One region of the Thermobifida fusca YX genome, then DNA from elsewhere that is predicted to be linked to it. Evidence: riboswitches for the same ligand, from Rfam matches in the RefSeq annotation. Region 1 holds a riboswitch; the other holds the start of a gene.
The links. Region 1 has a riboswitch for cobalamin ahead of TFU_RS03280 (ABC transporter substrate-binding protein). Riboswitches for the same ligand answer to the same signal wherever they lie in the genome.
Positions count from the first base shown of each region.

Region 1 (5,427 bases):
GACGGGCGCGCAGCCGCACCATCCGCCCGGCCGAGGGCGGCGGGAGTTCGATCTCCGGTGCCGGGGGAGGTGCCGGCACCGGAGGGGCTTCGGGTTCGGCGACCGCGGTGGCCCCCTCGGTCTCTTCCGGTTCGAGCACCGCGGTGGCCCCCGCACCCGAACGGCCTTCCGGCTGGTCGAGTTCGGGTTTCTGCTCCGCTTTCCCCACCCGGCGGCGCGGAACGATCAGCAGCGCGCCCCCGACCGCCACCAGTGCCACGATGGCGATCGCGATGACAACAATCGTGTAGTCCATAGCGCCTTCAGTCTTCCAGACCGCGGGTCATGTGCCGGTATCCCCTCGTCGTGGCGTCTTCGCGGTGCTGCGGGGCAGCTACCTGGCCCGCGACCGGGTGGCGCGCAGGACGAGCACGAAGAAGGGGGCGCCGACGAACGCGGTCACCACGCCGAGGGGAAGCTCGGCCGGGGCGAGCAGGGTACGGGCCGCGATGTCCGCGACGACGAGGAAGGCTCCGCCGAACAGCAGCGACACTGGGAGGATGCGCCGGTAGCCGGGGCCGGCCAGGCGGCGCACGATGTGCGGGACGACGAGGCCCACGAAGCCGATCAGGCCGCTGACCGCGACGGCTGAGGCGGTGGCCAGGGACGCCGCGAAGATCACGACAATCCGGACGAGGCCGGGCCGCACTCCCAGGCTGACGGCTTTCTCGTCGCCGAGGGCGAGCAGGTCGAGGAGGAATCCGCTGCCGAGCAGGACCGCTATGGCCACGGCCGCATACGGCACGACCAGCCCCAGGCCTTCCCAGCCGCTGTATCCCAGACCGCCGAGCATCCAGGCGTAGACGCGCCGCAGCTCGTCGATCCGCGCCTGCTGGATGAACGTCTGGGTGGCGGTGAGGAAGGACGACACTGCGACCCCGGCGAGCAGCAGGGATGCCGTGCCTCCGCCCCCTGCCGTGCGTCCCAGCAGGTAGGCGGACATCACCCCGACCAGGGCCCCGAGGAACGCGGCGACCGGGATGAGCTGCGGCCCGCTCGGCAGGAATCCGCCGCCCACGATGACCAGGGTCGCGCCTAGCCCGGCCCCGCTGGCCGCGCCCAGCAGGTAGGGGTCGGCCAGCGGGTTACGGAACACTCCCTGATAGGCGGCGCCGGCGCTGGCCAGCAGCCCGCCCACCAGGGCACCGAGGACGACCCGGGGCACCCGCAGTTGGTCGAGCACGGCCCGCTGCCGGTCGTTGAGCGTGGACTCCACGTCGAGGAACGGGATGCGGCTCAGGAACTCCCGGACGATCTCGGCCGGGGTGAGGGAGGCCGCGCCCGCGCTGATCCCCAGGACCATCGCGCTGCACAGGGCGACCAGCCCCACCCCGAGCCAGAGCGGGCCGAGTAGGTCCCGGCGTCCGACGCCCATCCGAAGCCCTGCCTGGGGGCCAGCTCGGAAGGGCTCACTGATCATTCGCTGCGCGCCGTTTCGATGGCCTCAGCCACTTCCTCGACGAAGTCGGCGACCCGCGGCCCCCACCGGGAGGAGATGTCGGCGTCCACTTCGACCACGTTCTTCTGCTGCACCGCGGTCACCGTGGCGAACGCGGGACGGCCCAGGACGTCGTCCACGCCGCCCGGGTAGGAGACGAAGATGAGGTCGGGGTCTTGTTCGACGATGAACTCCGCGGACAGTTGCGGGTAGCCGCCCGCGGGGTCTTCTGCTTCGTCGGCGATGTTGACCAGGCCGAACAGGTCGTAGATCTGCCCGATGAAGGTGTCGGAGGTCACCGAGTACAGTTGGGCGTCGATCTCGTGGTAGTAGCTCAGCCCGGCTGCGCCGTCGTCGACGACCTCCGCGACGATGGCGTCCATGCGTTCCCGCAGTTCTTCGGCTGCGTCGATGCCTTCGTCGGCGTTGCCGGTGGCTTCGCCCAGCAGTTCCATCTGGGCGAAGGTGTCTTCCAGTTTCTCGGCGGCGGGCAGCAGCAGGACCGGGATGTGGAGCTTCTCCAACTGTTCGGTGATGTCGCTGCTGTCGTCGGAGAGCACCACCAAATCGGGTTCGTAGTCGGCGATCGCCTCCACGTTGGGGGTGAACCCGGACAGGTCGGTGGTGGGGGCTTCCGGCGGGTAGTTGGAGTATTCGTCGACGGCGACGACCTGGTCGCCGGCTCCCACCTCGAACAGGATCTCGGTCAGGGACGGGGACAGCGAGATGATGCGGGTGGGCTTTTCTTCGATGGTGACGTCACCGCGCGCGTCGGCGACGGTCACGGGGAACTCTCCTGTGCTGGACGACTGGTCCGCGGCGGGTTCTTCAGCGGGGGAGCCGCAGGCGGCGAGGGCAAGCAGGAGAGGAAGCGACAGCGCGGTGAAGCGACGTGCAACACGCACTTGGGGCTCCTTAGGCACACGTCAGGGGAATAGAGCCCGCAGCAATGACGGACCGCTCTTCCCACGAGAACAGTGAACGTCGGCGACCACGCAAGGCGACCTGGCTCCACTCCGTTCCCGCCGGGGCGGGAGCGGAGTGTCACAGTTGCGGGGACAGCGCCGGTTTCAGACCGGACTTCGCTTACGTGGTGCCATCGCCTCGTACCTGTGCGTTTCCGCCGTAGTACGACGCGACCAGGCCATCTTAGGCCGCCGCTGATCTTGTCCGCCAGGAAGGGTGGACCAAAAGGGCAAAAAGGGCTTTCCCCTGGGGTCTGCCGTGGTCTCCTCGCTGTCGCCCCGAAGCAATGCAGGCCAGGTCAGCTCGCTTTCCGCTCCAGCTTCTGGCTGATCACCTGGGAGATCCCGTCGCCCTGCATCGTCACGCCGTACAGGGCGTCAGCGATCTCCATGGTGCGCTTCTGGTGGGTGATGACGATGAGCTGGGACGTGGCCCGCAGCTCTTCGAAGACCACGAGCAGCCGCTGCAGGTTGATGTCGTCCAGCGCGGCCTCCACCTCGTCCATCACGTAGAACGGGGACGGCCGGGCTTTGAAGATCGCGACGAGGAAAGCGACCGCGGTCAGTGACCGCTCCCCACCGGAGAGCAGGGAGAGGCGCTTCACCTTCTTCCCGGGCGGGCGGGCCTCCACTTCGACCCCGGTGGTGAGCATGTCGTCGGGGTCGGTGAGGACGAGCCGCCCCTCCCCTCCGGGGAAGAGGCGCGCGAAGACGCGGGAGAACTCCCGTGCCACGTCGGCGTAGGCGGCGGAGAAGATCTCCTGAACCCGGTCGTCGACCTCTTTGACCACGGTCATCAGGTCGCGGCGGGTCTTCTTCAAGTCCTCCAACTGGGCGTTGAGGAAGTTGTGCCGCTCCTCCAGGGCAGCGAACTCTTCCAACGCCAGCGGGTTGATCTTGCCGAGCTGGTTGAGCTGGCGTTCCGCGGTCTTCGCGCGCTTCTCCTGCACTGCGCGCACATACGGCACCGGGACAGCCTCGTCCTCCGGGGTGCCGGGGGGCGGGGGCACGGGCACGTGCGGGCCGTACTCGGCCACGAGCGTCTCCACTTCCATGCCCCACTCTTCACGGGCGCGCGTCTCCAACTGTTCCAGCCGCAGGCGGCGCTCGGCGCGGGCCATCTCCCCGCTGTGCACGGCGGAGCGCAGCTTCTCCAGTTCCGTGGAAAGTTCCCGGATCCGCACCCGAACCGTTTTGAGTTCGGCTTCCCGGGCGTCGCGCTGCTCCTCGGCGAGCCGACGCTCCCCGTCGGCTTCGGCGAGGGAGACGGTGATCCGTGCCAGCGCCTGGGAGGCGCCTTCCGCGACCGCCTGGGCGACCTTGGCTTGGGCGGCGCGGCGCTGTCGGCGACGGGCCGCCTCCTCCCGGGCCCGGCGTTCCGCGGCTGCGGCCCGCAGGAGCCCTTCTGCCCGCCCAGTGATCGCGCGGACCCGCTCTTCAGCGGTGCGCACGGCCAGGCGCGCCTCCATTTCCACGGACCGCAGCCGAGCGGCTTCCGCGGCCCACTGGTCACGGCGGGCCGTGTCCGGCTCGCTTTCGTCCACGGGTTCGCTCTCCGCCTGGGCGACCCGTTCCTCGAGTTCCGCAAGGGCTGCCCGGGTGGCTTCGCGTTCACGGACGGCCTTCTCCACGGCAGCGGTGTACCGTTCGGCTTCCTGGGTGGCTGAGCGGACTTGAGCGCCGAGACGGCCCACGCGCTGCGCAATCTCGCTGCGGCGCCGGTCCGCCTCCCGGCGGCGGGCGGTGATCGCGTCCACGGCTGCCGCCGCCCGCTCCCGTTCGAGCTGGGCGTCACCGAGGTCCTCGGTGATCCGCTTGCAGACCTCCTCGGCCGCGGCCAACTGGCTGGCTGTTTCGTCGATGGCAGCGCGCACTTCCAGTTGACTGGGCCCGGTGGCGGCGCCGCCGTGCACAAACGCGGAAGTGAACACGTCCCCTTCCGGGGTGACAGCGCGCAGGGCGGGACGTTCCGCGATGACACGGGCAGCCGTCGCCATGTCGGGGACCAGCACGGTATCGGCGAGCAGCGCAGTGACGGCGGAGCGGAGCCGCGGGGGGACGGTGACGGAGTCCACCGCGTAGCGGGCGCCCGCGGGCGGGTCGGGCCACTGCTCCCGCGGCTGGACCTCAGCGCTGTCGGCGACCACGATCCCGGCTCGGCCGGCGTCACGCTGTTTGAGGAGGTCCAGGGCGCTGCGGGCGGCGTCGTGCGTGCCGACGACCACTGCGTCCGCGGCCGCGCCCAACGCCGCGGCGATCGCGCTCTCGTCGCCCGCGGCCACGTCGATGAGGGAGGTGAGGGCGCCGATCAGGCCGAGCGCGTCCCCGTCCGCGGTGAGGAGGGCGGCAGCACCGTCCCGGCGCTCCAGCCCCATCTGCAGGGCGTCCCGCCGGGCCTCCAAGGCGGCACGTTCCCGCTCCGCGTTCCGTTCTGCGTCGCGCAGCTCAGCCAGGCGGGCCTCCGCGGCGGCGAGCTCTTCGCGGGCCTGCTCGTAGGCTTCGTCGAGTTCGCTGTCCCCGAGGTCCAGGCTTTCCGCGTCGGCGCGGGCGTCCGCGAACTCCTCTTGGGCTTGGGCGGCGCGTTCCCGGGCTTCCGCGGCAGCCTGGGTGAGGCGTTCAATCTCAGCGTCCTGCGCTTCCAGGGTGCGGCGCAGCGCTGCGGCGCGTTCGTGGAGCCGGGCCAGGCCTTCCCGGCGGTCGGCGGCGGCACGCACGGCCGCGGCCACCCGCTGCTCTTCGTCGCGCAGCGCCGCCTCGGCTTCGGCCCGCTCCACGACGACCTCTTCCAGCCGGAGGCGCGCCTCTTCCAGTTGGGCGCGGAGCTCTTCCTCCTCGGCGCGGATCTCCGCGGCTTCCGCTTCCAGCTCTTCCGGGTCGCGGCCGCGGTGCTCTTCCCTGCTGGCGGCGCTGAGGTTGCGGTGGCGTTCCGTGGCGAGGCTGGCGACCGCGCTGAGCCGCTCTTTGAGCCGCTGCAGGGCGTGGTAG
Region 1 covers NC_007333.1:757,655-763,081, reverse strand. Annotated here, with positions in the region: gene ftsY (signal recognition particle-docking protein FtsY) at 1-295, opposite strand, end outside; gene TFU_RS03285 (FecCD family ABC transporter permease) at 374-1,414, opposite strand; gene TFU_RS03280 (ABC transporter substrate-binding protein) at 1,456-2,382, opposite strand; cobalamin riboswitch at 2,459-2,599, opposite strand; gene smc (chromosome segregation protein SMC) at 2,742-5,427, opposite strand, start outside.

Region 2 (5,427 bases), 420 kb from region 1:
CAGAGCGACACCGAGCTCCTCGCCGAAGTCAACCGGGTCCTCGCCGACTTCAAAGCGAGCGGCCGTCTCCTCGAAATCCTCGAACCGTTCGGCTTCACCGAACAAGAACTCCCCGGAGACCTGACTACGGAGCAGCTCTGCCAGGCCTAAGGACGGATACCGCCGTGGAGTTCCTCATCGACCGGCTCCCGCTCTACCTGAGCGGGGCCGGAACCACCCTCCTCATCACCCTGCTCGGGGCCGTGCTCGCCTTCGCCCTCGCCATGGTCGTGGGGGTCATGGGCACCCTGCGCAACCCCGTAGCGCGCGCCATCGCCACCGGCTACACCGAAACGTTCCGCGGCGTAGCCGCGCTCGTCCTCATGTACTGGATGGCGTTCGCGATCCCCCAGCTCGTCCCCTACAAGATCGACGCGCTCTTCGCCGCCGTGCTCGCGCTCGGCCTCAACGTCGGCGCCTACGGGGCGGAAGTCGTGCGGGCCGCCATCAACGCGGTGCCCAAAGCCCAAGTGGAAGCCACGATCGCGCTCAGCATGTCGTGGTGGCGGCGCATGCGAGCGGTCGTGCTGCCCCAAGCGTGGGCGCAGATGCTGCCCACCTTCGGCAACCTCGTCATCGAACTGATGAAAGCCACCGCCATCGTGTCGCTCATCGGCGTCAGCGACCTGACCCGGGTCGCCCAAGAGCAGCGGGCCTCCACCGGGGAGACGGTCGCGGCCTTCACCGGCGCCCTCATCGCCTACTTCCTCATCGCCCAGCTGCTGATCGTGGGAATGCGGCTCCTGGAACGCCGCGCCAACCGGCGGCTGGGACGGCCCGTCGCCACCGGCTTCCTCGCCCTGCTGCGGCCCCCGCCCGCGACCGCGACAGGAGGTGGCCGGCGATGACCTGGGACTGGGAGTTCACCGGGCGGATCATCCCCGACCTGCTCAACGGCCTCGCTGTCACCGTGCAAGCCACGGTGCTGGGCTACACCCTGGCGCTCGTCCTCGGCCTCGCGGTGGCCCTGGTACGCCGCATCCCCGTGATCGGGACCGCGGTGTTCGCGGTCATGGAGTTCATCCGCTGCACCCCGCTGCTCGTGCAACTGGTCTTCGTGTTCTCCCTGGCCCCGAACACGCTGTCGGCGTTCACCATCGGCGTGGCAGTGCTGGGCGTGCACTATGCCGCCTACACCGCGGAGGTGTACCGGTCGGGCATCGAAGCCGTGCCCGCAGGCCAGTGGGAAGCCTGCCGGGCGTTGAGCCTGCCCCTGCACCGCACGTGGGGCGCGGTCATCCTCCCGCAGGCGATCCGCCGCGTCATCCCTCCGCTCGGCAACTACCTGATCGCCATGTTCAAAGACACGCCGCTGCTGTTCGCGATCACCGTCGGCGAACTGATGTACCAGGCGTCGCAGATCGGCGGCGTGTACTTCCGCTACCTGGAGGCCATGACCCTCGTGGGTCTGTTCTTCCTCCTGGTGAGCGTGCCTTCAGCCATCCTCATCCGACAACTGGAGCGACGCTATGCCGCAGTCTGACCCCCGCACCAGCACCGGCACGCACGAACCGCTCATCCGCTTCGACCAAGTCGTCAAACGGTTCGGCTCGCTCACCGTGCTCGACCGTTTGGACTTTACGGTTGCCCCCGGCGAGCGGGTCACCCTGATCGGTCCCAGTGGTTCCGGTAAAACCACCATCCTGCGTCTGCTGATGACCTTGGAGCAGGTTACTTCCGGGGTCATCTGGGTCGGTGGGGAACCGCTCAGCCACCGCTACCAGGGCGACCGCCTGGTACGCGCCAACGAGAAACACCAACGCCGGGTCCGCAAACAGATCGGCATGGTCTTCCAGCAGTTCAACCTGTTTCCGAACATGACTGTGCGGCAGAACATCACCGAAGGTCCCATCCACAGCCTGGGGATTTCGCGCGAGGAAGCCGACCAGCGGGCTAGGGAACTGCTGGAGATGGTGGACCTCTCCGACAAGATTGACGCCCACCCTGCCCACCTGTCCGGCGGGCAGCAGCAGCGGGTCGCTATCGCTCGCGCCCTAGCAATGCGGCCGAAGATCCTGCTGCTTGACGAGGTCACCTCCGCCCTTGACCCCGAACTCGTCACCGGGGTCCTCGACGTGCTGCGCACAGTCGCCGAGACGACAGACATCACCATGCTGCTGGTCACCCATGAGATGCAGTTCGCCCGGGACGTCTCGCACCGGGTACTCATGTTCGACCACGGCCGTATCGTCGAGGAAGGCCCGCCGGAACAGATCTTCGGCGACCCGAAAGAAGAACGCACCAAAGCCTTTCTCCACGCCGTCCTCGACTGACCGGTCAGGCGGGTCCCGGAGTGAGATAGCCAGCCCAGTGCAGAAAGCACGCGGACTCCCGATAGCCCCGGGACCCTCTACTGTTGGGGGAAACCGTCGTCACCACCGTCCTGCGCCGGGACCGGTCCCGGCGCAGGACCAAAGTGGCGCCACGCAAAACACGGTGATAACTCCAGGGGGTCCCGGCTGCGCTAGCCACGGCACGGAAATCAACCGCGCCTAGTGGATCCAAACACTCACCGCATGCGCCGCCCCCGCACCTGCGAGGCACCCGGTCCTGCGCCCGCCCGGGAGCGAAGTGCCCAGCCAGATCGCGCTGCGGGGCCGGCCATGTTGACCGCTATCGTTGGGAATATGCCCGCTGCTGATGTGGTGATTCTTGGTATCCCGCCGATATTAGTTACCTGCTCGGCGCCCTCAAGCATTTTTTGATGTGATGCACTACCCCCTGCTTGGGAGACTTCGGTGGCTACCTTATGCGCTTTATACGCATGGCCATAACGACACCACTGGGCGGGATTGGCACCAGAAACTCTTGCTAAGGACATGTCCTGACGTCGGTATCTGTCACCAGCTGCCGTGGCAGGGGAATCCCACAAGCGGACCGGTCAGTATTGCGCAATACGCGTCTGGGTACACTCCCCCCGACTAAAAGCAAAAAGAGCGTCGGGTGCAGGCAATCCGGTCAAAGTCCGGAGCGGTCGCGCCACTGTAGACGGGCTCAAGCCCGTGAGCCAGAAAACTCACCCGGCGTAGTGGTCTCTGTAGGACGCGTCATCCTGTAAGGAGGACCATGTCGGCCGTCCATGCCCCTTATGTTGAGGCAGAGCTGGGGCCCATCCCGCTCGCACTCACCGCTACAGCGGTAACCCTTCTTGCTCTTCTCGTTCTCTACCTGGTCGGTTTCGACCAAGGAGCTGTCTCGCGTACAGGAATGTTCCTGCACGAGCTGATGCACGACGGCCGACACCTCATGGGGGTGCCGTGTCACTGACCTCCGCTACCCCCTCTGCTTCGGTCCGTCCGCTGCGGGGAACCTATCTGCGATTGCTTGTCCGCGGGCTGTTGGCCGGGCTACTGGCCGGCCTGGCCGCGGGCGTGGTCGCTTTCTTCCTCGGTGAACCCCACATCGAGGCGGCTATCGCTTTGGAAGAGCACGCTTCCCACGACCATGGCGCGCACGGGGGACACTCCCACGGAGACGATGCCCTAGTCAGCCGTACCGGGCAGCAGGTGGGGTTGTTCCTCGCCACCGGGTTTGCCGGCATGTCCCTAGGGGTGCTCTACGCCTCGGTGCTCTACGCGGTCCGGCGCCACAGCCGGCTTAGCGGACCGGCACTGGCGTTGGTCGCCGCTGGCCTGGGATGGGCAGCCATCGCTGCGGTGCCCTTCGTCAAGTACCCGGCCAACCCGCCTGCCGTAGGTGTCCCCGAGACAATCGACCAGCGCACCCTACTTTGGGTAGCCGCGGTGCTCCTCGGGCTCGTCGCGGTTACGGCGGCCGTTGCCCTCGCACGCGCACTGCCAGCAGAGACATCGCTGACCTCACGGATTGTGGCCTCCCTCGCCGTGTTCCTCGCGGTGGTCTGCGTCGGCTACCTCGCTCTTCCCCACATCAACGACGTCGGCGAAGACTTTCCAGCAACCCTGCTGTGGGAGTTCCGCATGGCCTCACTCGCCACCCAAGCCAGTCTTTGGCTGGTGCTAGGACTGGCCTTCGCCTGGTTGACCGAACGGTTTGACCGCCGCTTCGCGGCGCAAACAGTGGGAGTCCGATGAGCAAGGCGCAGGGGCTGCTGGTGGCCGGGACCTCCTCGGATGCAGGAAAATCCCTGGTCACCAGCGCCCTGTGCCGGGCCTTGGCCCGGCACGGGATCAAAGTAGCGCCGTTTAAGGCGCAGAACATGTCGAACAATTCCATGGTGGTCCCCGGGCCCGATGGCACAGGAGCCGAGATCAGCCGCGCCCAGTGGGTGCAGGCGCTCGCCGCGCGCGCCGAACCCGAGACCGCCATGAACCCGGTACTCCTCAAACCCAGCAGCGATCGCGGGAGCCACGTCGTGCTGCGGGGCCGTCCGTTCGGCCGCTTAGCCGCAGGCGAGTTTGCGGGCACGCGTGCAGTGCTCGCCGAGGCTGCGTACGCCGCTCTCGCAGAGCTGCGTTCCCGCTACGACGTGGTGGTCTGCGAGGGCGCGGGCGGCGTCGCAGAGATCAACCTGCGTGCCCACGACTACATCAACATGGGACTTGCCCGCGCCGCCGACCTGCCTGTCATCGTGATCGGCGACATCAACCGGGGCGGGGTCTTCGCGTCGCTGTACGGGTCGCTCGCCTTACTCGATCCCGCTGACCAGGCACTCGTTGCCGGGTTTGTGATCAACAAGTTTCGGGGGGATCCTTCGCTGCTGGATCCGGCGCTGAAAACCCTGGAAGACCTCACCGGTCGACCCGTTCTCGGCGTCCTGCCGTGGCAGCAGAACCTGTGGCTGGAATCCGAGGATTCGCTGGCGCTTACCGCACGCGAGGACGGTAGTGCGGGCACACCCGTGTTGCGGGTCGCTGTCGTACGGCTGCCCCGGATCGGCAACACCACCGACGTTGACGCCCTGGGCGTGGAACCAGGACTGCGCGTCGACTTCGTTACCAGCCCTCGCCTGCTAGCCTCCGCCGACATCGTCGTGCTCCCCGATACGCGGGCCGTGCTCACCGACCTGGAGTGGCTGCGGTCCCGCGGTTTGGCCGACGCGATCGCCAACCACGCCCGCCACGGCGGCACGGTACTGGGCATCGGTGGCGGCTTCCAGATGCTGGGCCGCACGATTGTCGACGCCGAGGGGGTGGAAGGACCGGCCGGGCGCACCGTTGCTGGGTTGAGCCTGCTGGACCTGGAGACGGTTTTCACCCGAAACCAGACGCTGAACTACTCTTCCGGCACCTGGCAGGGCATACCGGTCGGCGGATACCAGAGCCACTACAGCCGCATCCAGACCGGTGATGGCGAGGCGTTTCCCGGCGGGCTCCGCAACGGCTCCGTATTCGGCACGATGTGGCACGGCAGCCTAGAACACGACGCGTTCCGCGGTGCGTGGCTGGCTGCCGCGGCCGAGAATGCGGG
Region 2 covers NC_007333.1:341,420-346,846, forward strand. Annotated here, with positions in the region: gene ehuB (ectoine/hydroxyectoine ABC transporter substrate-binding protein EhuB) at 1-150, shown strand, start outside; gene ehuC (ectoine/hydroxyectoine ABC transporter permease subunit EhuC) at 165-887, shown strand; gene ehuD (ectoine/hydroxyectoine ABC transporter permease subunit EhuD) at 884-1,522, shown strand; gene ehuA (ectoine/hydroxyectoine ABC transporter ATP-binding protein EhuA) at 1,509-2,312, shown strand; cobalamin riboswitch at 2,927-3,078, shown strand; gene TFU_RS01520 (CbtB domain-containing protein) at 3,106-3,306, shown strand; gene TFU_RS01525 (CbtA family protein) at 3,297-4,091, shown strand; gene TFU_RS01530 (cobyric acid synthase) at 4,088-5,427, shown strand, end outside.
Region 2: another riboswitch for cobalamin. It lies ahead of TFU_RS01520 (CbtB domain-containing protein); the one in region 1 lies ahead of TFU_RS03280 (ABC transporter substrate-binding protein).